Regions from separate parts of the Actinomadura sp. 6N118 genome, predicted to be linked through region 1. Evidence: riboswitches for the same ligand, from Rfam matches in the RefSeq annotation. Region 1 holds a riboswitch; each other region holds the start of a gene.
What was found. Region 1 has a riboswitch for cobalamin ahead of ACH34W_RS29110 (putative cobaltochelatase). Riboswitches for the same ligand answer to the same signal wherever they lie in the genome.
Positions count from the first base shown of each region.

Region 2: it holds a riboswitch for cobalamin, as region 1 does, so the genes downstream of both, ACH34W_RS39695 (CbtB domain-containing protein) here and ACH34W_RS29110 (putative cobaltochelatase) in region 1, are expected to answer to the same signal.
Region 3: it holds a riboswitch for cobalamin, as region 1 does, so the genes downstream of both, ACH34W_RS26475 (ribonucleoside-diphosphate reductase subunit alpha) here and ACH34W_RS29110 (putative cobaltochelatase) in region 1, are expected to answer to the same signal.
Region 4: it holds a riboswitch for cobalamin, as region 1 does, so the genes downstream of both, ACH34W_RS10235 (ABC transporter substrate-binding protein) here and ACH34W_RS29110 (putative cobaltochelatase) in region 1, are expected to answer to the same signal.

Region 1 is NZ_JBIRAZ010000012.1:35,030-42,370, forward strand. It holds gene ACH34W_RS29085 (DUF397 domain-containing protein) at 1-202, opposite strand, end outside; gene ACH34W_RS29090 (helix-turn-helix domain-containing protein) at 199-1,044, opposite strand; gene ACH34W_RS29095 (ATP-binding protein) at 1,331-1,801, shown strand; gene ACH34W_RS29100 (TetR/AcrR family transcriptional regulator) at 1,883-2,512, opposite strand; gene ACH34W_RS29105 (oxygenase MpaB family protein) at 2,522-3,358, opposite strand; cobalamin riboswitch at 3,463-3,609, shown strand; gene ACH34W_RS29110 (putative cobaltochelatase) at 3,689-5,767, shown strand; gene cobO (cob(I)yrinic acid a,c-diamide adenosyltransferase) at 5,769-6,371, shown strand; gene ACH34W_RS29120 (cobyrinate a,c-diamide synthase) at 6,368-7,341, shown strand, end outside.
Region 2 is NZ_JBIRAZ010000020.1:8,798-16,138, forward strand. It holds gene ACH34W_RS39680 (response regulator) at 1-163, opposite strand, end outside; gene ACH34W_RS39685 (histidine kinase) at 160-2,139, opposite strand; gene ACH34W_RS39690 (hypothetical protein) at 2,294-2,650, shown strand; cobalamin riboswitch at 2,763-2,904, shown strand; gene ACH34W_RS39695 (CbtB domain-containing protein) at 2,934-3,158, shown strand; gene ACH34W_RS39700 (CbtA family protein) at 3,158-3,913, shown strand; gene ACH34W_RS39705 ((2Fe-2S)-binding protein) at 3,856-4,527, opposite strand; gene ACH34W_RS39710 (ROK family protein) at 4,527-5,756, opposite strand; gene ACH34W_RS39715 (sugar ABC transporter substrate-binding protein) at 5,902-6,990, shown strand; gene ACH34W_RS39720 (ATP-binding cassette domain-containing protein) at 7,035-7,341, shown strand, end outside.
Region 3 is NZ_JBIRAZ010000010.1:226,648-233,988, reverse strand. It holds gene ACH34W_RS26505 (YeiH family protein) at 1-293, opposite strand, end outside; gene ACH34W_RS26500 (cysteine dioxygenase) at 290-847, opposite strand; gene ACH34W_RS26495 (LysR substrate-binding domain-containing protein) at 942-1,847, opposite strand; gene ACH34W_RS26490 (copper resistance protein CopC) at 1,927-2,544, opposite strand; gene ACH34W_RS26485 (YcnI family protein) at 2,541-3,263, opposite strand; gene ACH34W_RS26480 (MFS transporter) at 3,338-3,976, opposite strand; cobalamin riboswitch at 4,121-4,336, shown strand; gene ACH34W_RS26475 (ribonucleoside-diphosphate reductase subunit alpha) at 4,436-6,715, shown strand; gene ACH34W_RS26470 (ribonucleotide-diphosphate reductase subunit beta) at 6,739-7,341, shown strand, end outside.
Region 4 is NZ_JBIRAZ010000003.1:536,651-543,991, reverse strand. It holds gene ACH34W_RS10245 (ABC transporter ATP-binding protein) at 77-847, opposite strand; gene ACH34W_RS10240 (FecCD family ABC transporter permease) at 844-1,881, opposite strand; gene ACH34W_RS10235 (ABC transporter substrate-binding protein) at 1,878-2,828, opposite strand; cobalamin riboswitch at 2,989-3,130, opposite strand; gene ACH34W_RS10230 (TetR/AcrR family transcriptional regulator) at 3,196-3,873, shown strand; gene ACH34W_RS10225 (VOC family protein) at 3,870-4,250, shown strand; gene ACH34W_RS10220 (LLM class F420-dependent oxidoreductase) at 4,240-5,151, opposite strand; gene ACH34W_RS10215 (ArgE/DapE family deacylase) at 5,217-6,494, opposite strand; gene ACH34W_RS10210 (methionyl-tRNA formyltransferase) at 6,484-7,341, opposite strand, start outside.

The DNA of each region.
Region 1 (7,341 bases):
TCATGCTGCGGAACGCGATCCATCCGGTGGCCGAGAAGACCAGCGCGGGACCCTCGGGGTCCTTGGAGTCGCGGACAGCCCGGCGGCCGCCGGACAGCGCGGCGATCTCGACACACTGGTCGCCGCTTCCGCTGTGAGAGGACTTGTGCCAGGTGGCATTGGCGAGTTCGGTGGACGCCTGGTTCACGTGCTGCTGGTTCACGTGCTGCCGCTCCTTGCTGCCTCGTGGAGGAGGCGTGCGGACTCCTCCGGGGAGAGGGCCAGGGCGGTGACGCGGTCGAATCTGGCCCTATGTTGGGCTATTGCCTCCGCGCTTTCGAGATAAACGTCACCCATAGTGCCCTCTACGTAGGCGATATCAGGGTCGGCGGGGTCCGGGAACGACAGGATCGTGAAACGGCCGTCCAGCCCGGCGTGCTCGCCCGCGCTGCGCGGGAGCACATGGATCGTCACCTGGGGGCGCCGGGTCGACTCGGCGAGCGATTCGAGCTGCGCTGTCATGACGCTCTGCCCGCCGATCGGGCGGTAGAGGATCGCCTCGTCCAGGATGACGTCGAGGCGCGGCGCGCTGGCGCGGTTGAGGAGGGCCTGCCGGGCCTTGCGGGCGGCGATGCGGCGTTCGATCTCGGTACTGTTCGGGAGCATCCGGCCGGCGGTGATGACCGCGCGGGCATAGTCCTCCGTCTGCAGCAGACCATGGACGAGCTGGGCGTCCCACGAGCAGATCTGAGACGCCTCGTCCTCCAGTGCCACGTAACTGCCGGCGAAGACGTCCGCGTAGGCGGTCCACCAGCCGCGCTGGCCGGCCTCCTTGGCGAGGTTGATGTAGGCGTCGCGGTCGGGGCTGGGCACGCCGTACAGATCGAGGATGTCGGCGATGTCGCCGTGCCGTGGCCTGGTCTGCCCCGTTTCCAGTCGCGAGACCGTGGCCCGCGACCAGCCGAGCCGGTCGGCCACGTCCTGCAGGGTGAGTCCCTGCTCGTCCCGCATCCTGCGAAGCTCCCGTGCAAGCCGGCGGCCGCGCACCGTGGGCCGGTAGGTCATAGAGGTGAGAGTCCCGTATCCGGACGGTCCAGTACAACGTGATTGCGGAAGCCGGTAAGAGCAATCTCGCGAAGAGAGTTGCGGGGATGAGAATCTCACGCGACGCTGAAAACGTGACCGTTCGGGGACGGAAAGTAACGGAGCAGTACGTGGCCGCGCAATTCGGAACGTAACCGCGGGAGGACCCGTGAAGGCTTCGCCTGAGTTCACGGACGATGATACGGAGCTCCCTGGATGGGTCTGGGCGCTCCCACGTGGCCCTGGATGTGCTGGATACGCGCGGTCGGTGCTGGCCGAAGCGCTCACCACCTTCGGGGTCGACCGGGGCATGGTCGGTGACGCCCAGCTGATGGTGAGCGAGCTGGTGACCAACGCGCATCAGCACGCGGCCGATTACGGGCCGCACGAGCTCTGGCTCTATCTGGGTGAACGATCGGGTGCCCGGATCGCTCCCACCACGGCGTCCCCGCCGGCCGTGCGCGAGGTCCGCTGCGCCGTCTTCGACGGCCATGCCGACGCGCGCCTGCCCGGCTATTCATGGACGTCCGGCGACTGCGGCCGCGGCCTCAGCATCGTCCGTGAGCTGTCCGAGGGCCGCTGGGGGGTGCTCCACACCCTCTCCCGGCTGGGTCCTCCGGTCCCTGGCAAGGCGGTCTGGTTCGCGGTCCCCGTGCCCGCCGCCGCAGCCACGTTCCTGAGCCCGTCGGGCCCGACGACTTCGTCAGACGACGCCCCACCCCAGCCGGGCGTCGCCTGAGGCAGCCGGTTGTCGGCTGAGCTAGGCGTTGGCTGGGCTGAGTGTCGGCTGTGGCGGGCGCTGCCTGGCGGTGGGTCGGGCTCAGGCCCGTTCTACCGCGGGTGCGATTTCTCTGACGAGGACGAGCAGCGAGCCGGCCAGCAACTTGTGGACCTGGGCGCGGCTGAGCGTCTTCTCCTGGAGCCACTGCCGGGTCGCGACTTCGGCCAGCCCGGAGTACGTGCGGAGGACGGCGCGCAGGGTGTCGGTCGGTTCAGGGACGTGGAGCAACGTGAGCATGTGCTCGACGGTGGCGTCGCGGGTCTTGTTGACGATGCGCCGGAGCTCCGGGTCCTGGCCGAAGCCTTCCGCGTCGAGAGCGGCGAGCCAGGTGTCGGCGTTGGACTCGGCTGCGTCCAGGAACAGGTGGACGCACAGGTCGACCGTCTCTTCCAGCGGCAGCGTGGGGTCGGCAGGCGGGGCCTGCCCGGCGTAGCTGACCGTGAGCCCGCGCACGACCTCCAGGAAGAGCTCACGTTTCGTGCCGAAGTAGTAGTGGATCAGCCCGCGCTGGACACCTGCCTCGCGTGCGATCGCGGCGGTGGAGACGTCGGCGTACGGGACTTCCGTGAACATCCGGCGTGCCACACCGAGGATCTGGTCGCGCCGTTCATCCCTGGGAAGCCGCTGATAGCCCGCCCTGGAGGGACGGCGTGAAGACGGAGAGGGCACGCAGGCAGCCTATGCCGCCCGGCGCCGGCCTTGCCCGAAGAGCCGCAGAGGCCGTTCCCGGGCCACGAGATAGTCGGTGGGGCGGTGCCGTACGGACGCGGGCACGACCTTGGACGCCGTCTTGTTGGCCTCGACGAGCGAGGCGAACGCGAGGGACCGTGACCGGCTCCACGGGATGCCCAGCTCACGCCGCAGCGAGCGTGGCAGGAGCGCTCCGGCGGCGAGCAGGTTGAGCTGGAGGTACGCGGGGCCGAGCGGCCAGGGCATGGGCAGCCTGCGGCGGGTGTCGAGCAGCTTGGCCGAGACGGTGGTCGGGCGCAGTTCCTCCCGGACGACCCGGTCGAAGTAAGCGCGGAAGTCTTCGTAGACGACAGGGCAGTGGCCTTCGGGTACCCCGCACGCGTACGCGATCAGCTTCTGCTCCTGGTAGAAGCGTTCGCGTTCGCCCGACGGCAGCCGTCCGAACGTGCGCTGGTAGAGATCGAGCCCGTTGTGCACCAGCGTCGCCCAGACCCAGAGCAGGAGGTCGGGGTCCAGGGCGCGGTAGCGGACACCCTCGTCCGAGACGCCGCTGACACGTTCGTGCATGCGGCGCAGCTTGACGGATTGGCGGGCGGAGACCTCGGGCTCGGCGAACGAGAGCTTGAGCATGATGTCGGCCGTCCGCCACAGCCGGGCGAACGGGTCGTTCTCGAAGTCGGAGTACTGCTCGACCCCCGCGGCCACGAGCGGGTGGGTCACCTGCAGGAGGAGGGTCGGAGCGGCGCCGAGGCCGAGCACCGGCTCGCGCATGACCGTCCAGGAGACGTCGCCTGGACGGAACGGGAGTCCACCGGTTCGTCGCATGACACCAGTAGAGCACGTTATTGGCATACCGCCAATAGGCCTGTCACCCCACCGCGACTTGGGCGGTCCCCGAGGGTGTGCGATCCTTGCCTGCGACGGACGCGGAGGAACCCGGTGCGGCTGGGCCGACTCGATCGGCGCCAATTCCGGGGCTGTCCCGCAACTGTGACCAGGGGAGTTCCCTCTCCGCGCGCCACGGCGGCAACGCTGGAAGGCTGAGGGGGAATGTTGATCCGGGAGCCAGGAGACTCCGACCGTCGGATGAGACCGCCACGGGCGTGGACACCCGAGGGAAGGACGATGTGGCATGCCGCTCTGTCTGATGTGCCGATGAGCCGCCGCGGGAACGCCGGCGCCCGGTACCCGTTCTCCGCCGTCGTCGGCATGGACGATCTCAAACTGGCCCTTCTCGTCAACGCGGTGTCGCCCGGTGTGGGCGGCGTGCTGGTGCGCGGCGAGAAGGGCACCGCGAAGTCCACGATCGTGCGCGCTCTGGCCGGGCTGCTGCCGCCGGTCGGCGTCGTGCCGGGCTGCCGCTTCTCCTGTGACCCGGGCGATCCCGATCCGGAGTGCCCCGACGGCCCGCACGCCGGCGACCCGGCGGAGCGCAGGCCCGCGCGGCTGGTGGAGCTGCCGGTCGGCGCGTCGGAGGACCGGCTCACCGGCTCCCTCGACATCGAACGGGCGCTGACCGAGGGCGTGAAGGCCTTCGAACCCGGCCTCCTCGCAGCGGCGCATCGCGGCGTGCTCTACGTCGACGAGGTCAACCTGCTGCACGACCATCTCGTCGACCTGCTCCTCGACGCCGCCGCGATGGGCGAGTCGTACGTCGAACGCGAGGGCGTCTCCGTACGGCACGCGGCGCGGTTCCTCCTCGTCGGCACCATGAACCCGGAGGAGGGCGAGCTGCGGCCGCAACTGCTCGACCGGTTCGGGCTGACGGTCGAGGTGGCGGCCACGCGTGATCCCGATGAGCGTGCCGAGGTCGTCCGGCGCCGGTTGCGGTTCGAGGACGACCCGGCGGGCTTCGCTGCGGGCTGGGCCGAGGCCGAGGCCGCGCTGGCCGGACGGATCGCTGCCGCGCAGAGCAGGCTCGCGGGGGTCGAGCTGACCGACGCCGCCCTCCGTCAGATCACCGCCGTGTGCGCCGCGTTCGAGGTGGACGGCCTGCGCGCCGACCTCGTGACCGCCCGCGCCGCGATCGCGCTGGCCGCCTGGCACGACCGGACAGAGGTCACCTCCGAGGACGTACGGACGGCCGCGCGTCTCGCCCTGCCGCATCGGCGCCGCCGCGACCCGTTCGACGCCCCCGGCCTGGACAGGCAGAAGCTCGACGATGTCCTCGAAGAGCACGGCGAGCACGGCGAGCCGGAGCCCCCGGATGACGATCCAGGAGGGCCCGGCGATGGGCCTCCTCCTCAGGACGGCGACGGTCCCGTCCCGCCGCAGGCGTCCGGAAGCGAGCACGAGCAACAGCAGCCGAACGGACAGGCTCCGGCACCGTCGCCGTCGGAGTCACCGGCACCGTCAGAGGCACCGGCACCGTCTGCGGCCCCGAGTGAGCCCGCTCCCGCCGACGCCGCGTACAAGCCCCGGCTCTTCACCGTTCCCGGGACAGGCATGGGTGCGCCCGGCCGCCGTTCCAAGGCACGGAGCCCGTACGGCCGCGTCTCAGGCGCGCAGCCCGGATCGCGCGGCCTGCACCTCGCCGCGACCCTGCGCGCCGCCGCGCCGCACCAGCACGCGCGTGGCCGCAGCGGCCCCGGGCTGGTCGTCACCGCCGGCGACCTGCGTGAGGCGGTACGGGAGGGGCGCGAGGGCAACCTGGTGCTCTTCGTCGTGGACGCGAGCGGCTCGATGGCGGCGCGGCAGCGGATGCGCGCGGTCAAGGGCGCGGTGCTGAGCCTGTTGCTGGACGCCTACCAGCGGCGCGACAAGGTCGGGCTGATCACGTTCCGGGGGACGGACGCCGAGCTGGCGCTGCCGCCGACGTCCTCGGTCGAGGCCGGCGCGCGGCGGCTGGAGCGGCTCGCGACCGGCGGCCGTACCCCCTTGGCGGCCGGGCTCCTGCGCGCCGCGGAGGTGCTGCGCGTCGAGCGGCTGCGCGATCCGGCGCGCCGCCCGCTGCTCGTGGTCGTGACCGACGGCCGCGCCACCCACGGGCCCGACCCGGCGGCGGTTGCGGGGCTGCTGGCGGGCATGCGGACCGACATGGCATCGGTCGTCGTCGACTGCGAGTCGGGGCCGGTACGGCTCGGGTTGGCGCAGAGGCTGGCGGGTCATCTCGGTGCCGAGTCAGTCCGGCTGGACGAGCTCGCCGCGGACTCGCTCGCCGGTGTCGTCCGGTCGGCACGAGGGGCGGCGTCGGTTGATGGGGGATGGCGGGCGGGCAAGGAAAGGACTGCGTGAGATGCCGCAGGGCAAGCCGGAGTACGTGCCGGAGGACGGGCTGACAACCCGCGAGCGCCGTAACCGGCCGCTGGTGGTCGTGCACACCGGTCCCGGCAAGGGGAAGTCGACCGCCGCGTTCGGGCTGGCGCTGCGTGCCTGGAACCAGGGATGGCCCATCGGGGTGTTCCAGTTCGTCAAGTCCGCCAAGTGGCGTATCGGCGAGGAGCGGGCGCTGCGCGTTCTGGGTGAGACCGGCGAGGGCGGCCCGGTGAGCTGGAACAAGATGGGCGAGGGCTGGTCGTGGATCCAGCGGCCGGGCTCGGAGGAGGATCACGAGGCGGACGCCCGCGAGGGCTGGGAACAGATCAAGCGTGATCTGGCGGCCGAGACGTACCGTTTCTACGTGCTGGACGAGTTCACGTACCCGATGAAATGGGGCTGGGTGGACGTCGAGGACGTCATCGCGACGCTGCGGGACCGTCCGGGCGCGCAGCACGTCGTCATCACCGGACGGGACGCGGATCCGCGGCTGGTGGAGTTCGCCGACCTGGTGACGGAGATGGGCAAGGTGAAGCACCCCATGGACCGCGGCCAGAAGGGCCAGAAGGGCATCGAGTGGTGACCGTTCCCGGTGTCGCTGTTCCCCGTGTCGTCGTCGCCGCGCCCGCCTCGGGGAGCGGCAAGACGACCGTGGCGACCGGGCTGATGGCGGCCTTCGCGGCGCGCGGCCTGAGGGTCTCGCCGCACAAGGTAGGGCCGGACTACATCGACCCTGGCTATCACGCGCTGGCCACAGGTCGCCCCGGCCGCAACCTCGACCCTTGGCTGACGTCAGAGGATCTCGTTGCGCCGCTCTTCCGGCATGGCGCCGACGGCTCCGACGTGGCCGTGATCGAGGGCGTCATGGGCATGTACGACGGGGCTCCGGTCCCTCTGGCTTCGGGCGCCGGGGACTTCGCCTCCACCGCGCATGTGGCGACGCTGCTCGACGCGCCGGTGATCCTCGTCGTGGACGCCGCGGCTGCGGGACGTTCGGTGGCGGCCACCGTGCACGGCTTCCGCTCGTACGGCGAGGGGGTGCGGCTCGGGGGCGTGATCCTCAACCGGATCGGGTCGGACGGTCACGAACGCCTGTGCCGCGAGGCCGTCGAGGAACTGGGGATCCCCGTGCTGGGCGCGCTCCGGCGGCACGACGACATCGCCAAGCCGTCCCGGCATCTCGGGCTCGTCCCGGTCGCCGAACGCAGCGCCGAAGCCGTGGCCACGGTCGAACGCCTGGGAGCGCTCATCGCCGAGTCCTGTGACCTGGACGCGGTCCTCGCGTTGGCCCGCAGCGCCCCGGCGTTGTGCGCCGAGCCCTGGGCCCCTGATCTGCCAGCGGGAGCGCCGCAAGCGCCGCGAGTGCGGGTGGCGGTGGCGGGCGGCTCGGCGTTCACATTCGGATACGCCGAGAACGAGGAGTTGCTCGCGGCGGCCGGAGCTGAGGTCGTCCGTTTCGATCCGTTGCGCGACGAACGGCTGCCTGAGGGGACGGCGGGCATCGTGATCGGCGGCGGCTTCCCCGAGGTGTACGCGGCGGAGCTATCGGCCAA
Region 2 (7,341 bases), on a different contig from region 1:
TGTCCATGACCAGCACGTCCGGCCGGTGGGTCACGGCCTCGCGCACCGCCGCGTGCCCGTCCCCGGCCTCGCCGACCACGCTGAGCCCCTCGATCGACCCGAGCAGGGCACGCAGTCCGCCGCGCACCACCGGATGATCGTCCGCCAGCACGATTCTGATCATGATGTCCCCAGGGGAAGGACGGCGGTCACGCGGCCGCCGCCGGGACCCGGACCCGCAGTGCATGTGCCGCCCAGCTCGGCGGCCCGTTCCCGCATGGACGACAGTCCCACGCCCGGCCGCCACTCACCAGCGCCGTCACCGCCGTCGTCGGCCACCTCGACGTGCAGCCGCCCGTCGGCGTGGATGCGGACCTCGACGCGCCCGGCGCCGGAGTGCCGCACCGCGTTGGTCATGGCCTCGGCCGTGATCCGGTACGCGGCGGCCTCGACCGCCGCGGGCAGCTCCGGCAACGGTGGTATCTCGACACGGACGGCAAGGCCGGCGCGGTCGAGCTGGGCCGCGCGCTGCCGGACCGCGCCCGCCAGCCCGAGGTCGTCCAGCGCGGGCGGGCGCAGGTCGTACACCAGCCGCCGGATGTCCTCGATCGCGTGCGTGGTCTCGGCACGCAGCTCGGCGACCAGCCCGCGGGCGGCGCCCGGATCGGCGGCGAGCAGGTTGCCCGCCGCGTCCGCCTTGTAGACGACACCGGTGAGCACCGGCCCGAGCCCGTCGTGCAGGTCGCGGCGCAGCCGCCGCCGCTCCTCCTCACGGGCGACGACGAGGGCCTCGCGGGAACGTTGCAGCTCGTCCGACAGCCGGACGGCGTGCACCGCGACCGAGAGCGGGGCCGCGAGCAGCTCCAGCACCGCCCGGTCGGGAGCACCCAGCCGCCTCTCCCCCTGGCGGAGGCCGACGACCAGCTCCCCCACCCGTTCTCCGGCGTATGTGAGCGGGATCGTGTGCAAGAGCTCCGGCGCGGTGCCCGACGCGGCCATCTCGGTGTCGTGCGCGCGCAACGCCGCGAACGGCATGCGCAGCGCCTCCCGGACGGCCTCCAGCACGCCCGGCAGGCCGGTGTCGAGCCGCGCCCCCACCCGGGACACCGCCCGGACGGGATCGGCACGGTCTCCGTACAGCACCCGGTCCACGGCCCGCTGGAGCCGTACACGCACAGGATTGAACCCCACGGCGATCGCCACGGTGGCGAGGGCCGAGCTGCCGAGTCCCACCTCGCGGCGCATCACCGTGTCGAACATCGCGACCAGCCCGACGTACGCGGCGAGCACGCCGGCGGTCAGCAGCACGTACAAGACGGTCCGCGAGACGACGAGCCGGATGTCCAGCAGCCGGTGCCGGATGATCGCCACCGTCATGGCGGCCGGGACGAGCGGGATCGCCAGCAACACGTAGATCGGCGCGGCCTGGAACACCCCCCACGGCACCAGGACGATGACGACCAGCAGCACCGCCTGCGTCAGCCAGAGCAGCTGGCGGCGCAGGGTCTCGTCACCGCGCCGGTAGCGGACCGCCAGCGAGACCAGCCCGGTGAGCATCGCGGCGAGCTCGGTCAGCTCCGCCACCGTCCAGAGCGGCACCAGGTCGTCGTGGGCGGCGAGCGTCAGGTAGCCGGGGTGACCGGGAACGAGCCCCTCCGGATCAGAACCCATCGAGACGACGAACAGCGGAGCGGTCGCGACCGTGGCCCACATCAGCCGCCGGAACACCGGGCCTGCCGGGCGGCCGTCCGGAAAGAGCTGGAGGATCAGGGGCAGGCACAGCCCGATCGACCACGGCCACGCGTACATGGCGACGGTCAGCAGCGTGCGCACGAGCCACTCCGGCCAGCCCGCCTCCACGCCGTGCTCGGCCACCGGGGCCAGCCCGGCCGTGACGGCATGCCCGATTCCGTCCGCCAGGAGCAGCCAGCCGAGGGGGTTGCGCGGCCGGTGCCAGGCGATCAGGAGACCGCACAACGCGAACGACAGCCCGATCGCGGAATTCGACACGACGAAGGTGTCCAGGGCGTGCGTGTAGCCCCGGCCGCTTCCCGCGCTGACGGCGATCGCGGCGATCACACCGGCGGCGGCGAGGACGAACAAGCCGACTGCGAGCGGGCGGGTGGGGGCGGTGCGCGCGGCGCGCCAGGTGGCGTCCATGCGCTCATGATGCGGCCGGTCACCCCTCCCTGTCCTGGGTGTACGGCCCCAGACCGCCCGGGATCACCTCCTGGCCGCGCGGCACCGTGCCCCCTGCCGTCCGGGTGTCCGGGGGCCGCACGCTGAGGCCACCTCAGTACGGAAGGGATCTCCCATGAAGTCCACCGCGTTCACCATCGGCCTTGTGCTCGCCGCCCTGCTCGGGATCGGCGACCTCGCCACCGGCGCGCTCGACGGGCCTCCCCCCGAGGTCGTCGTGATCACCACCATCCTCGGCGTCGTCACCCTCGCCGGCGTGGTGCACGCCTGGCGAGGTGGCCGCGCCGGTCTGTGGGCCGTCGTGGTCACCCGAGCCCTCTCCGGCCTGGGCGCCGTGCCGGGCCTCCTGGTCGACGACACCACGGGGGCGGTGAAGGGCGTCATCGTCGTGGGGCTGGTCCTGACGTTCGTCACGCTGGCCTTGATCGTTCCCGGTCTGCGCCGGGCGCCGGCCAGTTCGGCCGCCGCGTGACGATACGCGCCATCAGATGGGAGCTCCGTCTTCACCGGCCGTACGGGGGCGCGGTGAAGGCGGCGCTCCGTCTTTGTCACCCTTTGCCCACTTGACGTGCACCTTGGCGAAGGAGACGCTCTCCAGGACAAGTTCACAAGCGAGGCGGCAGTGCGCAGGAACCTGGTGCGATTCCAGGACGGTCCCGCCACTGTGTCCGATAGGCCCTCCGGGGTCCCGGAAGTCAGGAACTGACCTGCCGTCCTCCCGTCACCGGGGCGAGTGCACCCCGTGAGGAGACCCCATGGCCCAGTCAGCCGTACCTGCGACGCAAGTCCAGACGCCGCCCGTTCCGCTGCGCGTCCCCGTCCGCGAGATCCTGCCGTGGGCGGTCTTCGCCGCCGTGCTGGGCCTCGTCCTCATCTACTTCATCGGTGCCGAACAGGGCGCCACCTCGCTGTTCAGCGGCACCTGGGTGCACGAGTTCACGCACGACGGCCGGCACCTTCTCGGGTTCCCCTGCCACTGATGATGCGCTCTCTTCTCATCCGCGGCATGCTCGCCGGGCTCGCCGCGGCGGCGCTCGCGCTCGTGATCGCCTGGATCTACGGTGAACCGCAGGTGGGGCACGCCATCTCGTTCGAGGAGGCGCAGGCCGCCGCGCACCACCACGGCGGCGAGGCCGAGGTGGTCAGCCGCACCGTCCAGAAGACCACCGGCCTGATCACGGCGATGGTGGTCTACGGCGTGGCTGTCGGCGGGCTCTTCGCCATCGCGTTCGCGTTCGCGTACGGCAGGATCGGTGCTCTCGGCGCCCGCGCGACGGCGGCGCTGGTCGCCCTCGGCGGCTTCGTGGCCGTCGTGGTCGTGCCGTTCCTGAAGTACCCGCCCACACCCCCGGCGGTCGGCAATCCGGACACGATCGGCGGCCGGACGGCGCTCTACTTCGGCGTGGTGGCGCTCGGCGTGCTGGCAACCGCCGCCGCGGTGATCGTCCAGCGCCGGCTGCTGCCGAGGCTCGGGATCTGGAACGCGACGATCGCGGCCACCGTGGGCTTCGCCGTCGTGGTCGGGGTCGTCTACCGGCTCACACCCAAGCCGGACGCGGTCGCCGACGGTTTCCCGGCCACCGTGTTGTGGGACTTCCGGATCGCCTCGCTGGGGATCCAGGTGGTGCTGTGGGCGACGTTGGGCCTGCTCTTCGGGGCCCTCACCGAGCGCGCCTTTCAACGAGTCAGGAGCACGCAGTCACCGCACATCTCGCCGCCGGGCGGGACGCGGTAGTAGAGGCAGCAGCTGCGTCGCACGAAGCCCCGGCCCTGTTCGAACGAGCCCGTGCCGGTGAGCGGGTCACGGGAGAACAGATCCCGGACGAGGGTGTTCAGCGGCGCGGCCAGGTCCGGCCGGAGCGTTCCAGCGCGGAGCGTTCCGGCCAGGGCCGACGCCGCGTTCCCCCAGAGAAGCCCGTCGGCCAGGCGTACGACCTGGAGCATCGTCTCGCGCAACGGCTGGAGCTGGCCGGTCACGACCGTCTCGTAGAGGCGGTCCGCCGACCGGGGCCACCCCGAGGGTTGGGCCAGCCAGAGCGCGATCGGCGCCCCTGGGGCCCATCGCCAGTGGAGACTCGACAGGTCGGGTACGGCGCCCAGCGCCGCGGCGGCCACCACGGGCGACCAGAGGCGGGATGCCAGGCCCTGGAAGAGGATCGAGGCCGCCACGCGGCGCTCGTCCGTGCCGAGCCGCTGGGCGTACGCGTCGATGAGCCCGAGCAGGCGGTCCGGATCCTTCTCGGGCAGCGGGCGCCAAGTCGGGTCGGCCTCCTCGGCCGGGTCGGTGACGATCTCGAAGTACGGGCCCAGTTCCGCGGCCGCACGGATCGCCGCGATCACGTCCGTCATCAGCCGACCGCCGGTTCGCCGACGGCGCGGTTGAAGACGATGTCGATGGCGGTGGACAGCCCGGTGGCGAGCGCGCCGAGCACGGTGGCCTCCTCGGCCAGCACCGACGGCTCGATCGGCGGCGGATCGAGCGGGGTCATGTCGGTCAGCCGCTCGCGTACGGCGTCCAGGAGCACATCCACCCCGTGCTGGCCCAGCCCGCCCCCGATGATCACCAGCTCGGGGTCGAGCAGCGCGATGACGCTGGCCAGCGCCCGGGCGATGTTGCCCGCCTCGTAGCGCACCGCCTCCAGCGCGATCGGGTCGCCCGCCCGCGCCGCGTCGTACACCTTCTTGACCGTCGGGCGCCCGGGCATGCCGAGCCTGCGTGCGGTGGCGACGAGCCCGGCGGCTGACAGCACGCTCTCGAGCATGCCGTGCCGCCGCGCACCCGGCGTGTGGGTAAGGGGATCGCTCTCACCGAACGGCAGGAACGCCACCTCGCCCGCTGCGCCCCGGGACCCGCGGAACAGCTTGCCCTCCAGGACGATGCCCATCCCTATGCCGGTGCCGACCGACAGGAACGCGAAGTCGGAGATGCCCTCGCCGAGGCCGTGGGCCTGCTCCCCGAGGGCGGCGAGGGCGATGTCGTTCTCGATGAGGAACGGGGCGGGCAGCCGCTCGGCCAGCCGCCCGGTCGTGCCAGGCCGGTCCCAGCCGGGCAGGTTGGGCGCCAGCCGCAGCCTCTCGTTCTCGACGTCGTGCACGCCGGGGGTACCGAGCACGATGTAGGTGACGTCGGCGGGCGCGATCCCCGCCTCGGCGGAGAGCTCGGTCACCAGGCCGGCCAGCTGCTCGATCAGCGTGTCCCCGTTCCGCGCCTGGGAGCGGACGTCGCGCCGGACGATCGGCTCGCCGTCCAGGCCGGACAGCGCGGCCCGCACCCACTCCCGGCCGACGTCGATGCCGATGACCCGGCCGGCGCCGGGATCGATCTCGTACAACATCGCCGCGCGGCCCGCGTTGCCGGTGCGGTGGCCCACGGTCCGCACCAGGCCGGTCCGTTCGAGATCGGCCAGCGCCAGCGAGACCGTGGGTTTGGACAGGCCGGTCAGCCGGGCCACCTCGGGCCTGGAGATCGGGCCTTCGCTGCGGATCCGCTCGTAGACGGCGCGCTCGTTCATCACCCGGAGCACGCTGGTGGTGCTCGCGATGGGCTTGCCGTTGCCGGGCCCGGTCCCGATCGTCACGCGTCTCCCCCTGTTTCGACGTCCCGACAGTGGCATACCACGACATGGCGATCAACGCTTCTGCGCGTTGGGGGCTTGTTTTGTTAGGAAGCCTCCCTTACTTTCACCTTACCCACCCCGTGAGATGGAAGGAAGGTGCAGGTCGATGCGTCGATGGTGGTGCGTGATCCCGCTGGCCGCGGCGGTGGTGGTGGCCGGCTGTGGCTCTGACGGCAAGGACGGCGATGGCGACAAGGGCAGCGGTAAGGGCGGGGCGGCGACCATCGCGCTGTTCCTGCCGGAGTCCAAGACGACGCGGTACGAGGCGTTCGACCGGCCGCTGTTCGAGGGACGGGTGAAGCAGCTCTGCCCCGACTGCAAGATCATCTACGGCAACGCCGACCAGGACGCGACCAAGCAGCAGTCACAGGTCGAGGGAGCCATCACGCAGGGCGCCGACGTCATCGTGCTGGACGCGGTCGACGCCAAGGCGGCCGCACCGCTGGTCAACCAGGCACGGCAACGCCGGATCCCGGTCATCGCCTATGACCGGCTCATCACCAACGTCGAGTATTCGTACTTCGTCTCGTTCGACAACGTGCGCGTCGGCCAGATGCAGGGCCAGGCGCTGCTGGACGCGCTGACGGCGCGCGGCACACTGGGCAAGGGCAAGATCGTCATGCTGAACGGGGCGCCCACCGATCCGAGTTCGGCCGACTACAAGAAGGGCGCGCACCAGATCCTGGACGGCAAGGTGCAGATCGGGCGCGAGTTCGACACCCCGGACTGGAGCCCGGACAAGGCCCAGCAGCAGATGGAGCAGTCCATCACCGCGCTCGGCCGCGACACCATTTCCGGTGTGCTCTCGGCCAACGACGGCATGGCGGGCGGTGCGATCGCTGCGATGAAGCGGGCCGGCTACAAGACTCTCCCGCCGATCACGGGCCAGGACGCCGAGCTCGCCGCCGTGCAGCGCATCCTCACCGGCGAGCAGAACATGACCGTCTACCTCAACATCCGTGCGCAGGCGGAACGGTCGGCCGACCTGGCCGTGGCGCTCGCGCGCGGCGAGAAGCCCGCCGCACCGCAGAAGATGAACAACGGCGCAGCCGAAATCCCGGCCTTCCTGCTGGCGCCGACCGCCGTGACAAAGGACAAGGTCAAGGACACCATCATCAAGGACGGCTTCTACACGGCCGCGAAGATCTGTACCGGCCAGGTCGCCGCCGCCTGCAAGACCGCGGGGCTCCAGTGACGGCGGGGGTTCCGGCGGCGGCACACGGGGGACCTGGTGAGGTCGTGCTCTCGGCCCGCGACATCACCAAGCGGTACGGGGCGGTGCATGCGCTCGACGGGGTGAACCTGCGCCTGGTCGCCGGCGAGGTGGTCGCGCTGGTGGGCGACAACGGCGCCGGGAAGTCGACACTGGTGAAGGTGATCTCCGGGGCGATCACACCCGACGCGGGCGAGATCTTCTTCGGCGGCCGGCCGGTCCGCATCGGGCGGCCGCACGACGCGCAGGCGCTGGGCATCTCCACCGTCTACCAGGACCTGGCCCTCTGCGAGAACCTCGACGTGGTCGCCAACCTCTTCCTGGGCGGCGAGA
Region 3 (7,341 bases), on a different contig from region 1:
ACACGCATGAGGCGCTTGGCGGCGACGCCGAGCCCCGGCCGTGCGACGCCCTGTGTGAGCGTGCGCAGGGCGGGCAGATGGGCCGCGATCATGCCGAGCACCATGGCCGCGGTAAGCGTCGGGATCATGGGCAGCACGTCGTGCACGAGCCGCGCCGCCGCCACGCCGGCAGCGGCCAGGCAAAGCCCGGGAGCACTGTGTCGTAGAGCGGGAGGCCAGCGGAATTGGGATGCGGCGGAACGGGTCGTCGGCCGCGGCTGCAGTGCCCTGAGGGCGGGATGCGCCTGACTCACGACTCCTCGGCCGGTTCCGCGTAGGTCCGGCGGATGCTGGTGCCGAGCCTGGCGATGTCCGCGCCGTAGAGGTGGATCGAGATCGCCTTCGTGGTCCCCCCGTTCCACACCCTGTGGATATCGCCTGGCGGGGCGAACGCGGCGACGGCGCCGGCCGGGTTGAGGACCTCCTCGATGGCGACCAGCCGGGAGGTCTGGCCGTCGGATTCCAGCAGGTACCGCCGCTCGGTCTCCTCGCCCTCGTGCACGCCGGTCACGCACCAGGACACGTGGTCATGGATCGGGGTCCGCTGGCCGGGTAGCCAGACCAGCGCGACGACCGAGAAGCTGCCGTCGGGCTCGGCGTGCAGGACGTGCTGCCGGTACCGGTCAGGGTCGCCCGTGCGCTGCCCGGGGGTCAGCAGGCCGGGCCGCCCCAGGAATCGCCGCAGCGCCTGGCCTGCCAGATGCGCCGTCGGCTCCGGCGCCAGACCACGCTGGACGATCTCGCGGACTGAGTCGACCACGTCGGCGAGGACGGGTGTGATGGGAGTGGTGGCGGTAAGTGCGGCCATGACCCCAGCGTCGGGCCGCTGGCCCATAACGTCTAACGACGATCTGTTAGGCCGTTCAAAGTAGTGCTTATGGATCGCGCAGGGATCGGCCCGGTCAGCAGCCCACGCGGGTGGCGGCCGCGGCCTTGAGCTCTTCCACCACCAACTCGACGGCGGGGATCCGCAAGTGGTCACGCAGGACGTATGCCGAGACCTTTCGTGTCGGCTGCCGCGCCACAACCCGTCCCGTCACCTTGGAATGGCAGAGGAAGGACAGGACGAGCGCGGGCATGAGAGCGATGCCGACTCCGGCCGCGACGAGGCTCTGAACAGCGAGGTTGTCGTCGGTGCTGAAGACGATGTCCGGGACGAAGCCTTCCTCCGCGCACAGGTGCAGGAGGTTGGCCCGGCAACGTGGACAGCCCGCGATCCATCGTTCGTTCGACAGGTCCTCCAGGCGTACGGCGTGGTGGCGGACCAGCGGATGCCCGGTCGGCAGCAGGACGGTGAGCAGATCCTCCATCAACGGGACTTCGAGCAGCTCTTCGGGCACCTCGGCCTGCGGCCCCGGATAGGTGAACGCCAGGGCGATGTCGCTTTCGCCACGGACCAGCCGATGCACCGACTCGGGTGGCTCCGCCTCCTGCAGTTCGACCCGTACACCCGGATGGCTGGCAAGCAGGCGGGCCATCGCGTCCGGAACGAGCGTCGCGTTCGCGCTGGGAAACGCGCAGATCCGGACCAGGCCGGCCTCCAGCCGCGCCAGCGAGCGCAACTGCTGTTGCGCCGCCGTGAGGTCGCCGACGATGACATCGGCATGCCTTGCCAGGACCGTGCCCGCCTCGGTCAGCTGGAGCCCGCGGCCGGCCCGGACGAACAGCGGCATCCCCACCGCCCGTTCCAGCGCCTTCATTTGCTGGGTGATTGCGGGCTGGGTGTACCCGAGCGCGCGTGCGGCGCCCGAGTACGACCCCTCCCGGACCACTTCCTGGAACGTACGGATGTGCCGCGATTCGAGCATTCTCGAATCATAAGGAGGGCTTTGGCATACCTCCAACGGAGATCACTCGCCGTATCGAGGTGATCTCCATACGTTCCGCTCAGCCGGTGCGGCGGCGTTTGAGCAGGGCTCCGGTTCCCGCGGCGGCCGCGACGACCAGGGCGATCAGGCCGATCCACAACCAGCCGGAGGAGCCGCCGGAGTCCTCCGCCGCGGCCGGCGCGGTGGTCTGATTCAACGTGATCGTCGGCGCCGGACCGGCGGCCTGGGTCTTGGTGATCCCGGTCGGCGCGGACGAGCCCTTCACGGTGAACGTGAAGCTGCCGCTGACCGGGTGGCCGTCGACCGAGACGACCCGCCAGCCCACGGTGTAGTCGCCGTTGGGCAGCGTCCCGGCGACCGGCTGCGTGACCTTGTTGTCGACCGCCTTGGGCGTTTCCGAAGTGTGCTGCTTGCCCTTGTCGTCGCTGAGGATCACCCGTGGGATCGTGACCGGCTGGTTGTAGGTCAGCGTGATCTGGGCAGGCGACTCGACCGTGGACTTCGCCTTCGGGTCGGAGTCCCGCAGCGCGGTGTGGGCGGAGGCGGGTGCGGCGGTCAGGGCCAGCACGGCGCTGACGGCACCGGCCGCCGCGGCGGTACGGGCCAGGGCGGTACGGATCGAGGCCGTACGGGCCAGGGCGGTACGGGTCGGGGCTGTACGGATCGGGAACGTCATGACTGGCTCCTTGCACGCGAGATGCCGTACCCGCCGATCGCGATGCCGATGAGCCCGGTGGCCAGGCCCAGGCCGCCGAGCAGTCGGGCCGTGCCGTCGTCGGCCTTCGCGGACGAGGTGGCGGCCGCCACCGTCTTGACCGTCGGCGCGCCGGAGGCCCCGGCGCCTGTGGCCGCGGCTCCCTTGGGTGTCAGCTTGAGGATCGGGGCCGGGTGCTCCGGCTCCTCCTGGCCGGCCTGGGGCACCTGGTCCCACTTCACGACCTCGCCGCCGGAGTAGGTCTGCTCGGCCTTGAAGATCAGCCGGTCGGTGTCGGTGGGCATCTGGCCCATCGACACGTCGAACTCCTGGAACTGGCCGGGCTCGATCTTGCCGCCGGACCAGGTGATACGGGAGACGGCCTCGGTGAGCTCGCCGCCGTGGGCCTTGATCGGGGTCTTGAGCTTGGACTTCTCGACCTTGACCTTCCAGCCCGGGGTCGGCCGGACCGACACGGACGAGAGCGGGTGGTCCATGGGGAGATCGACCTGGACCTTGGTCGTGCCCGCGTTGTCCCGTTCGTTCGGTACGCGGAAGGCGACCTTGACGTATCCGCCCTGCTCGGCCTCGCGGGGGTTGACCGTGACGTGGGCGGACGCGGCGGTGGCAAGACCGAGGACCGAGACGAGGGCGAGGCCGGTGACGGCGGCGCCCTTGCGGGCGTGCAGCGATATGGACATGCGGAAGAGCTCCGTTCGAGCGGGTACGAGGAGAAGCCGGAGTGCCGGGGGCGGCGTCCGGTGACGTACGGCGCTCAGCTGTGCGCGAGCGCCCTCGAACGGTGCGGTGGACCGCGGCGTACGACCTCGTGCCGCAGCACGCGACCGGTAGGGCCGATGGGGACCGGCGCCCGTCGCACAGGGGTACGCACGGGTGGCGCCACGGGTTCAGCGGCGGCGAGGAGAACGGCGAACAGATCGCGGACGGGCCGTCCGACCTGCGCCGCGATCCGCCGGGTCAGCGCCCACGCGGTCCGTTCACCGCGCCGCAGCCACCAGGCCGAGATCACGGCGGCGACCACGTGCGCCAGCGTCATGCCCAGCCCGGAGCCGTGTGCCGGTTCGGACGCGGCCATGCCCGTCTGGACGTGGTGCTCGACCGGCGCCGACGCGTTCGCGAACAGGCTGTGCAGCACGAACTGCCCGCCCAGCAGGCCCCCCGTGATGGTCGCCAGCGAACGCTCGTGCCCGGCGAGCGCGCCCGCCACCACCAGCAACCCGGCGAACCCCACGATGATCGCCCAGGCCGGCACCTCGGCCGGAGACGTCAGGGAGTGCCCGATCGTGGCCAGCGTCAGGCAGACGGTGGTGAAGACCACCGCCCTGCCGAGGCGGAAGAACGGGCGTGGCGACATTGCGGGCCCATCGTGCCATCTCTCCCCGGTGATCTCCATGCCCCCTCCGGGTTCAGGGTGCGGCGTCCTGTGACACGCCCAACATGTTGGGTGTCGGCTTTGGTCACGACCAAGATGTAGGGTCTTGCCCGTGCTGGTTCGCCCCCGCCGTCGGGGGTGGACTGCGGCGAGATCACGCCGAGTCCCCGTGATCTCGCGGCAGGCCACCCTGTCGGCGGGGGCGTCGTAAGAGGGAACCCGGTGAAAATCCGGGACTGCCCCGCAGCGGTGAGCGGGAACGACCGCCGTCATCAAGCACTGGCCCGTCGAGACGGGCCGGGAAGCGACGGCCACTAGGCCGCACCTCATCAGGTGTGTTGCCCGCGAGTCCGAAGACCTGCCTGCATGAACTGTTGGTCCATGGCCTCGTGGGAGGGTCGCTGGACAGGTTGCGGCGGTCAGCCGTGCTCTTGTTCGCGTGCGCCCTTGACGAGGCGAGCTCGCGAGGGAAGAGAGCACGTGACACAGGAACTGATCGCTCCGCCGCGTATCGGCATCGACGCGGAGGTGGTCCGCGCGTGTGCGGGCTTGCCCGACACCGATCCGCAGCGTGTTCTGATCGCCATCCGGGCCGGTGACGACCTCGGCGCCGCTGGGTTGCGGGAGCTGGCGATCGGCGAGGCCGCCGCGCTGGTGGCCGTCGAACCCGCGTACTCCAAGGTGGCGGCGCGGCTGTTGAGCACACTGATCGCCGACGAGGCCGCAGACGAGGGCGTGCGGTCGTTCGCGGGCTCCGTGGCGGCCTCCCACTCCGAGGGCCTGCTGAACGACGCGACCGCCGAGTTCGTCGCCGTGCACGCCGAGGCGTTGAACGCCCTGATCGACGAGTCCGCGGACGATCGTTTCGAATACTTCGGGTTGCGCACGCTGTACGACCGGTATCTGCTGCGGCACCCGCGTTCGCGGCGCGTGCTGGAGCGGCCGCAGCACTTCCTTCTGCGCGTGGCCTGCGGGTTGTCCGACACCGTCGAGGAGGCCGCCGAGCTGTACGGCCTGCTCAGCACGTTGTCCTATCTGCCGAGCTCGCCGACGCTCTTCAACTCGGGCGCGCGCCGCTCCCAGCTGTCGTCCTGCTTCCTGCTCGACTCGCCGCGCGACGAGCTGGAGTCGATCTACGAGCGGTACGCGCAGGTGGCGCGGCTCAGCAAGTACGCGGGCGGCATCGGCATCTCGTGGACGAAGGTGCGGTCGCGCGGCTCGCTGATCCGTGGCACCAACGGTCACTCGAACGGCATCGTGCCGTGGTTGCGCACGCTCGACTCGTCGGTCGCCGCGGTCAACCAGGGCGGCCGGCGCAAGGGCGCGGCCTGTGTCTATCTGGAGCCGTGGCACGCCGACGTCGAGGAGTTCCTGGAGCTGCGCGACAACACCGGCGAGGAGGCCCGCCGCACCCACAACCTCAACCTCGCCAACTGGATCCCCGATGAGTTCATGCGCCGGGTCGAGGCGGACGCGGACTGGTCGCTGTTCGACCCCAAGGAGGTGCCCGAGCTCGCCGACCTGTGGGGCGCGGAGTTCGACACCGCCTACCGGGCCGCCGAGGCCGCGGGACGGTTCGTACGGAAGGTCCCGGCACGGCGCCTCTACGGCCGGATGATCCGGACGCTCGCCGAGACCGGGAACGGCTGGATGACGTTCAAGGACGCCGCCAACCGCGCCTGCAACCAGACCGCCGAGCCCGGCAATGTGGTCCACCTGTCCAATCTCTGCACCGAGATCATCGAGGTCACCAGCGACGGCGAGACCGCCGTGTGCAATCTCGGCTCGATCAATCTGGCCGCACACGCCGGGCCTGACGGCGTGGACTGGGAGCGGCTCCGCGCGACCGTCCGTACCGCCGTGCGCTTCCTCGACCGGACGATCGACCGCGGCTTCTACCCGACGGACGAGGCGGCGGGCGCCAACCGCAAGTGGCGTCCGGTCGGGCTCGGCGTGATGGGCCTCGCCGACGTCTTCTTCAAGCTGCGGCTGCCGTTCGACTCGGCCGAGGCGCGCGAGCTGTCCACGTCGATCGCTGAGGAGATCGCCCTGGCCGCGTACGGCGCGTCCGCCGACCTGGCCGCCGAGCATGGGCCGCTCCCCGCGTACGACCGGACGCGCACGGCACGTGGTCAGCTGCACGTCGACCACTTCCCCGATGCGACACCGCGCCGCAGGGCCGAATGGGAGGCGCTGCGCGCACGGATCGCCGAGACGGGACTGCGCAACTCGCTGCTGATCGCGATCGCGCCGACCGCCACGATCGCGTCCATCGCGGGCTGCTACGAGTGCGTCGAACCGCAGGTCTCCAACCTCTTCAAGCGCGAGACGCTGTCCGGCGAGTTCCTGCAGATCAACAACTACCTGGTCGCGGACCTCAAGAAGCTGGGTCTGTGGACGCCCGCCGTGCGCGACGCCGTCAAGCAGGCCAACGGCTCCGTCCAGGGCCTCGTTGACCTGCCCGCGTCCTACCGCGAGCTCTACCGCACCGCGTGGGAGCTGCCCCAGAAGGCGCTGATCGACCTGGCCGCGGCCCGTACCCCCTACATCGACCAGAGCCAGTCGCTGAACCTCTTCATGGAGACGCCGACCATCGGGAAGCTGTCCTCGATGTACGCCTACGCGTGGCGTGCGGGCCTCAAGACCACCTACTACCTGCGTTCACGTCCGGCCACCCGGATCACGCAGACCACCATCTCCGCGACCGAGGCGGTCGTGTGCTCTCTCGAAAATCCCGAAGCTTGCGAGGCCTGCCAGTGAGTGGGCGAACCGGAGAACACAGCATGCTGCTCGATCCCGGTATGGACCTGACGCTGCGGCCCATGCGTTACCCCGACTTCTACGAGCGCTATCGGGCCGCGATCCGCAACACCTGGACGGTGGAGGAGGTCGATCTCGCCACTGACCTCGCCGATCTGGCCCGGCTGACACCGGCTGAGCTGCATCTCGTCAACCGGCTGGTCGCGTTCTTCGCGACCGGTGACTCGATCGTGGCCAACAACCTCGTGCTCAACCTCTACAAGCACGTGAACGCGCCCGAGGCGCGGCTCTATCTGTCGCGGCAGCTGTTCGAGGAGGCCGTGCACGTCCAGTTCTACCTGACGTTGCTCGACACCTACCTGCCTGATCACGACGAACGCGTCAAGGCGTTCGCCGCCATCGAGCACATCCCCTCGATCCGGGCCAAAGCGGAGTTCTGCTTCCGCTGGATCGACTCGATCGGCAAGCTGGACGAGCTGCGCACGGCCGACGACCGGCGAGCCTTCCTGCTCAACCTGATCTGTTTCGCGGCGTGCATCGAGGGGCTGTTCTTCTACGGCGCGTTCGCCTACGTCTACTGGCTCCGGTCGCGCGGGCTGCTCAACGGGCTGGCCTCCGGCACCAAC
Region 4 (7,341 bases), on a different contig from region 1:
GGCCCAGCACCGGCCGCCGCACCGGGGCGGCGGCCGGTGCACGACCTTGTCCAAGGTCAGGGACGCTTTTCCAATTTCATGGGCGCTCCAGGGAGAGGTTCGGACGGCCCTCGGGCCCAGGGGAGACGCGCACGCGCGCGTCGAAATGCTCTGAGATCGCCGTCGCCGTCAGCACCTCCGAGGGTGGACCGGCCGCCGCCACCTGACCCGCCGACAGCAGGATGAGGCGATCCGCGTACTGCCCGGCCAGCGTCAGGTCGTGGATCGTCGTCACCACCGTCAGCTCGTCGGCCAGCCGGAGCTGGTCGATCAGTTCCATGACCTGCTGCTGGTGGCCGATGTCGAGCGCCGTGGTCGGCTCGTCGAGCAGCAACACCGAGGTCTGCTGCGCGAGCGCGCGGGCGAGCACCACCCGCTGGCGCTCGCCACCGGACAGATGGTCGAGGGGACGCGCGGCCAGCCCGGTCAGGTCCAGGCGTTCGAGCACCTCGGACGCGACCGCCCGGTCATGCGTGCTCTCGCGGCCCAGGTGCGGGATGTAGGGGGAGCGGCCGAGCAGCGTGTAGTCGAAGACCGTCATGCCGACCGGCAGGTTGGGGATCTGCGGCGCGTACGCGACGACTCGCGCGCGCTGGCGCGGCTTGAGCGTGCGCAGGTCGGTGCCCGCCACCTCGACCTCGCCGCGTCCGGGCCGCAGGCCGAGGATCGCGCGGAGCAACGTGGACTTGCCCGCGCCGTTCGGCCCGATGACGGCCGTCCACGACCCGCCGGGCACCTCCAGCGAGACGCCCTTGAGCACCGGACGGCCGTCCAGTTCCACGTTCAGGTCCCGTACCGCGATCGTCATGTGTCCACCTGCCTGCGGGTTGCGCGCAGGATGACCACGAAGAACGGCGCGCCCACGAACGCCGTCACCACGCCCAAGGGAAGCTCCCCGGGGGCGACGACCGTACGGGCGACGAGGTCGGCCAGCTCCAGGAACGCGGCGCCGAGCAGCAGCGAGAGCGGGAGCACCACGCGGTACGAGCCGCCCGCGAGCCGCCGCACGGCGTGCGGGACCACGATCCCGACGAACCCGATCAGGCCGCTGACCGCCACCGCGCACGCCGTGGCCAGCGACGCCGCGATGAGCACGATCAGCCGCACGCGCGCGGCCGACACACCCAGCGAGTTGGCCTCCTCCTCGCCGACGCTGAGCACGTCCAGCAGCCGCCCGTGCAGGAGCAGCACGACCGTCGAGACGAGCGCGTACGGGGCGATCATGGCGAGCGTGGGCCAGTCGGCCAGGCCCAGCCCGCCCAGGATCCACGAGAAGATCCGCTGCAGCTCCTCCGCGTTCGCCTGCTGCAGGAACGTCTGCACGGCGGCGAGGAAGTTCGACACCGCCACCCCGGCGAGCACGAGCGTGGCGGCGCCCGGCCCGTTCCCCCGGCCCGCCGTGCTCCCGAGCGCGTACGCCAGGAACACCCCGGAGATCGCGCCGACGAAGGCCGCGAGCGGGATCGCGAACGCCGGGTCGCCCGGGACCACCACGATCACCAGCGTGGCGCCGACCCCGGCCCCCGCGGCGGCGCCGAGCAGGTACGGGTCGGCGAGCGGGTTGCGGAAGACCCCCTGGTAACCGGCACCCGCGATGGCCAGCAGCCCGCCCACCATCGCGCCCAGCAACACCCGGGGCAGCCGCAACTCGAACAGCACGTTCCGCTCGACGGTGCTCAGTCCCGAGTCGGCGTCGACGAACGGCACCCGGTCGAGCAGCGCCTTCACGACGCCGGTCACCGGAAGGTCGGCCGCGCCCACCAAGAGGGCGGCGAGCATCGTCGCCGCCAGCACCGCGACGGCGCCGCCGAACTGAAGAGGCCGCAGCCGAGCCGGTGTCACGCGCCGGCGGACGCCTTCTGCACCGCGGCCCCGATGACCTTGACGAACTCGGGCAGGCGCGGGCCCCAGCGGGAGGCGATGTCGTCGTCGAGGGGGATCACGCTCTTGTCCTTGACGGCGGTGAGGTCCTGCCAGCCGCTCCGCTTGGCGACGGCTGCCTCGTTCTGCCCGCAGCACTTGGTGTCGGCCAGGAAGATGAGGTCAGGGTTGCTCTTGAGCAGGTATTCGCGGGACAGCTGCGGGTAGCCGCCGGCCGCCTTCTCGGCCTTATCGGCGACGTTGCTCAGCCCGAACAGCCCGTACACCTGGCCGATGAACGTCTTGGACGTCACGGTGTGGAGCTGGTTGTCGAGCTCGTGGTAGTAGCTGAGCTGCTTCCCGGCAGGCTTGCCTGCGGCGCCGGGCTTGGCCGCCGCGACGGCCTGCTGGATGCTCGTGCGCATGCCGTCGGTGAGCTTCTTGGCGTCGGCTGCGCGGCCGGTGGCCTGGCCCAGGTCGGTGATCTCGTCGTACGCCTCGTCCAGCTTGGTCGGCGCGGGCTCCAGCAGGACGGGGATCTTGACCTTGGTCAGCGCCTTCACGATGCCGTCCAGGTCGTCCGACAGCACCACCAGATCGGGCTTGTACCCGATGATCGCCTCGGCGTTGGGCTTGAAGCCCGAGAGCTTGGTCTTGGGCACCCCGGCCGGGAAGGTGGAGTACTCGTCGGCCGCGACGACCTGTTTGCCCGCGCCGATGGCGAAGAGCGTCTCGGTGTGGGTCGGGGACAGCGACACGATCCGCTTGGGCGTCGCGGGGATCGTGACCGCGCCGTTGGCAGCCTGGACGGTGACCGGTTTGCCCGCGGCGCCGGAGGCCTTGTCGCCGCCGGACTCGGTCGTGTCGCCGCACGCGGCGGCGGACAACGCCATCACACCGACCAGAACGGCGGCGCGCAGGGAACGCACGTGCCTCAGCGCGAGCCTCGGCGCAGGCCTCAGAGCGGGCCTCAGCGCGGGCCTCAGCGCGGGTTTCACTGCGGGTCTCGGTGCGGGTCGCAAGGGGGCCTCCAAGGCTGGCCGGAAGGCGTGACCCGTGGGAGACGGATCGCCCCTTCCGCGAGGGTCGAGTGTCATCGGCGCGTGCGGAGGCGACCTGGCTCGGCCGTTCGGGAGGGAATCCTCGAAGGGCATCACAGTTGCGGGACAGCGCCGGGATCACACCGGACTTCGCTCCATGACGCGCGTGAACCGCAACGTTAGCAGCAGCCGCCGGAGCCCCTCGTCACGGCCTCGAGCTTGACGGAGTGAGTACTCACTCCGTAGCCTCCCCGGCATGGTGGAACGACCGACCCGCCGCCGCGCGCCCGGCATGAGCCCCGAGCAACGCCGCGAGATGATCATCCGGACCGCGCTGCCGCTGGTCGCCGAGCACGGCACCGCCGTGACCACCGGCCAGATCGCGCGCGCCGCCGGCATCGGCGAGGCGACGATCTTCCGCGTGTTCGCCGACAAGGACGCACTGCTGGACGCCTGCGTCGCCGAGGCCCTGCGCGCCGACCACGTTCTGGCGGAGCTCGCCGACATCTCCCTCGACCAGCCCCTGCCCGCACGGCTCCGCGAGGCCGCCGCCGCGATGGAGGCCTACATCGAACGTCTGGGCCTGGTCATCGGCGCCCTGCACGCCACCGGCCGCCACGACCGAGGCCGCCACGACCGAGGCCGTCACGCCGGCGGCGGAGCGGAGGGCCCCGGGGGGTCTGGGGAGTCGGCACCCCAGAGCGACACGGCCGCCCTCGATCGCGACTCGGCCATGAGGTCGACCGTGGAGGCGCTGACGGAGCTGTTCGAGCCAGAACGCGACGTGCTGCGGCTGCCTCCGGAGCAGATCGCGGCCATGTTCATGGGCCTGGTCTTCGGCCGTGCCCGTCCGCCCGCACAACCCGTCCCGTCCCTGGAGGAGACGCTCCAGGTGTTCCTGTACGGGGCGCTCGCCGAAGGAGAACGAGCATGACGATCAGCCTCAACCACACCATCGTCCCGGCCGCCGACAACGAGGAGGCCGCCCGCTTCTTCGCCGCCGTCATGGGCCTGGAGTTCACGGGCCCCCACCCGTACGCCCCGCACTTCGTCCCCATCAAGGTGAACGACGGGCTCACGCTCGACTTCGTGTCCGCGCCGGACGAGCCGGGCCACCATCTGGCGTTCGATGTCGACCCGGCCACGTTCGACGCCGTCCTGGCACGCCTCCGCGAACGGGGCGCGCCCTTCGGCGACCATCCGGCTCATCCTGACAACGGCCGTGTCGACGGGAACCACCCCTTGGGCGCCAAGGGGATCTACTTCGCCGACATGACCGGCAACCTCTACGAGGTCATCGCTACCGATTGAGCGACTTGAGGAAGTCACGGGTGCGGGCGGCCTCGTCGCGCGGCAGGAACTCGCCCGCCACGAAGTCGGTGACACCGGCCTTGGCGAGCTCGTCGAGCTTGGCGCCGACCGTGTCCTCGTCGCCCACGATGGCCAGGTCGGCCGGGCCGTCCGCGCCCTCCCGGTCCATCATCGCCCGGTAGGACGGCAGCGTCCCGTACACCTCGAACGCCTTGGCCGCCCGCTCCTTCGCCGCCGCGACGTCGCCCGTGACGCCCACCGGCAGCACGCACACGATCCGCGGCGCCGGGCGTCCCGCGGCCTGCGCCGCCGCCGTGATCGTCGGTGCGATGTGCTCGCGCACGGTCGTCGGCCCCGTCATCCACAGGATGGTGCCGTCGGCCCGTTCGGCGGCGAGCCCCAGCATCTTGGGCCCGAGCGCGGCCAGCAGGACGGGCACCCGGCCCTCGTTCGGCACCGACAGCGCGACCTGCGCCTGGACCGTCTCGCCGCTGAACGAGGCCGGCTGCCCGTCCAGCAGCGGCAGCAGCACCGACAGGTACTCGTCCATGTGCCGCAAGGGCCGCCCGAAGTCGTAGCCGAACATGTCCTCGATGACGACCTTGTGCGAGAGCCCGATGCCGAGCGTCAGCCGCCCCGACCCCAGCGCGAGCGCGGTCGTGCGGGACTGCTGCGCGAGCGTCGCCGGGTGGCGCGGGTAGGTCGGTACCACGGCGGTGCCGAGCTCGATCCCGGGTACCTGGCTGCCGGCGACGGCCAGCGCCGTGAGTGCGTCCAGGCCGAAGATGTTCGACAACCATGCGGAGGTGAACCCGTCGTCGGCCGCCCGCCGCACGTCGTCGGTCAGCTTGACCAGCGCCTCCGGGCCGGAACGTTCTCGCAACGACACGCCGATACGCACAAGGACCTCCTCGGTTGCACGAATGAACTATCCGATCCTGTCACACGCCGCATCGACGCCGTCGCTCAGGAGGTCCCGCAGTGGTCGACGGCGAGCAGGGCCAGCGTCTGTGCGGCGGTGGCCACCTCGTCGATCGACACGCATTCGTCCGGAGCGTGCATGCGGTCGATGTCGCCCGGGCCGTACTGCACGGTCGGGATACCGCCGAGCCCGGTGAGGAGGCGCAGATCGCTGCCGTAAGGGGCACCCCACGACGCGGGCGCCGCGCCCGTCACCGCGATGTGCGCCTCGGTGAGGCGGCTGAGCAACCCGCCGTCCTCCTCGGGCAGGCGGCCCGAGGCGAAGCTGCCTCCCCACCACTCGACCTGCACCGGATGTTGCGACAACCAGCCGTCGGAGGCACACGCCTCGGCGACCGCCTGTTCCAGCGCGTGCCGGGCGGCGCGGGTGTCCTCGCCGAGCGCGACGCCGAGGCGGCCCTCGGCCACCAGATCGCCCGGGACGGTGGACGACCAGTCGCCCGCCTGCACGGTGCCGATCTCGATCGCGTACGGGATGGTCCAGCGGCGCATCAGCGGGTCGACCTCGGTGTTGCGCCCCGCCTCCAGGGCGCGCAGCGCGGCGAAGACCGGCCAGAACTTCTCGATCGCGCTCACACCGGAGTCGCGCTGGGCGGCATGGGCCGACCGGCCCGGGACACGCAGCCGGAACGTCAGGGCACCCGCGTTGGCGGGGACCAGCTCCAGACCGGTCGGCTCGGGGATCACGCACGCGTCGGCGCGCCAGCCCCGGCGCAGCAAGGAGTACGTGCCGAGGCCGCCGTCCTCCTCGCCCGCCACGCACGCGACGAGCACGTCGCCGCGCAGCCGGACGGGCAGGCGGCGCAACGCCCGCACCGCGAACAGCGCGGCGACGAGACCGCCCTTCATGTCGCAGGCTCCACGCCCGTACACCAGGCCGCCCTGGACGCGCCCGCTGAACGGATCGTCGCTCCAACTGGAGAGTTCGCCGGGCGGCACGACGTCGACATGCCCGTTCAGCATCAGCGAGCGGCCGCCACCCACCCCGGGGAGCCGCCCGACCAGCCCCATCGCCTGCGTGCGCGGCGCCTCCATCCCGGGGAACGCGGGCTCGGCGGCGACCTCGTCCACCGGGATGTCCCAGTGGTCGGTCTCCAGTCCCTCGGCGCGCAGCCATTCGGCCAGCCGGTCCTGGATCTCGGACTCGGCGAGCGAGCCGCCGACGCTCGGGATGCGGACCAGCTCGGCGAGAAGCGCGGTCATGGCGGCGGTCTCCTCCTTGACCGTGGCCGCGATCTCCGCTCGTACGTCGTCAGGCGCCATCGGTGAGGTAACCGCCCATTTTGCGGAACAGCTCGCGGGCTGGGAGGTCCTTGCCGTCCTCGGTGCGGACGCGTTCGATGACGAGCCCGTGGTTGCGTCCGCGCCGCGCGTCGGCGCCCGCGACGATGACGACGCCGTCGCCCTCGGGGATGAACACCCGGCCGGGAGTGCCGCCGTAGATGCCCTTGGAGACCGAGGCCTTGAGCACGCGGATGCGCTCGCCCTTGTAATAGGTGAAGGCGTTCGGGTACGGGTCGGACTGCGCGCGGACGAAGCGTTCCAGGTCTTCCGCAGGCCACGTCCAGTCGATGGCGCTGTCCTCGATGGAACGCTTGTGGAAGAAGCTGGCCTTCGTGCGGTCCTGCGGTGTGAACTTCGCCTCACCGGAGGCGATGAGGGCGAGCGACTCCTGCACGATGGGGCCGATCAGGTCCACGGTCCGGTGGAACAGATCGGTCGCGGTGTCGGCGGGCCCGACCGGGACGGCGCGCTGCAGCACGATGTCGCCGGCGTCCAGCTCGTCGTCCATCATGTGCGCGGTGACGCCGACTTCGCTCTCGCCCGCGATGAGCGCCCAGATGATGGGGGAGAAGCCGGCGAACTTGGGCAGCAGCGAGTCGTGCACGTTGAGGGTGCCGTGCCGGGGCAGGTTGAAGATCTCCGGCGGGATCCAGGTGCGCCAGTTGTTGGCGACGATGAGATCCGGGTCGGCCTCCTTGAGCCGCATCATCAGCTCCTCGTCGTCGGGCCGGTTGCGCAGCAGCACGGGAACACCGTGTTCCTGCGCGAGGTCGGCGACCGAGTCGCTCCAGATCTTCTCGTACGCGTGGTCGCTCTTCGGGTGCGT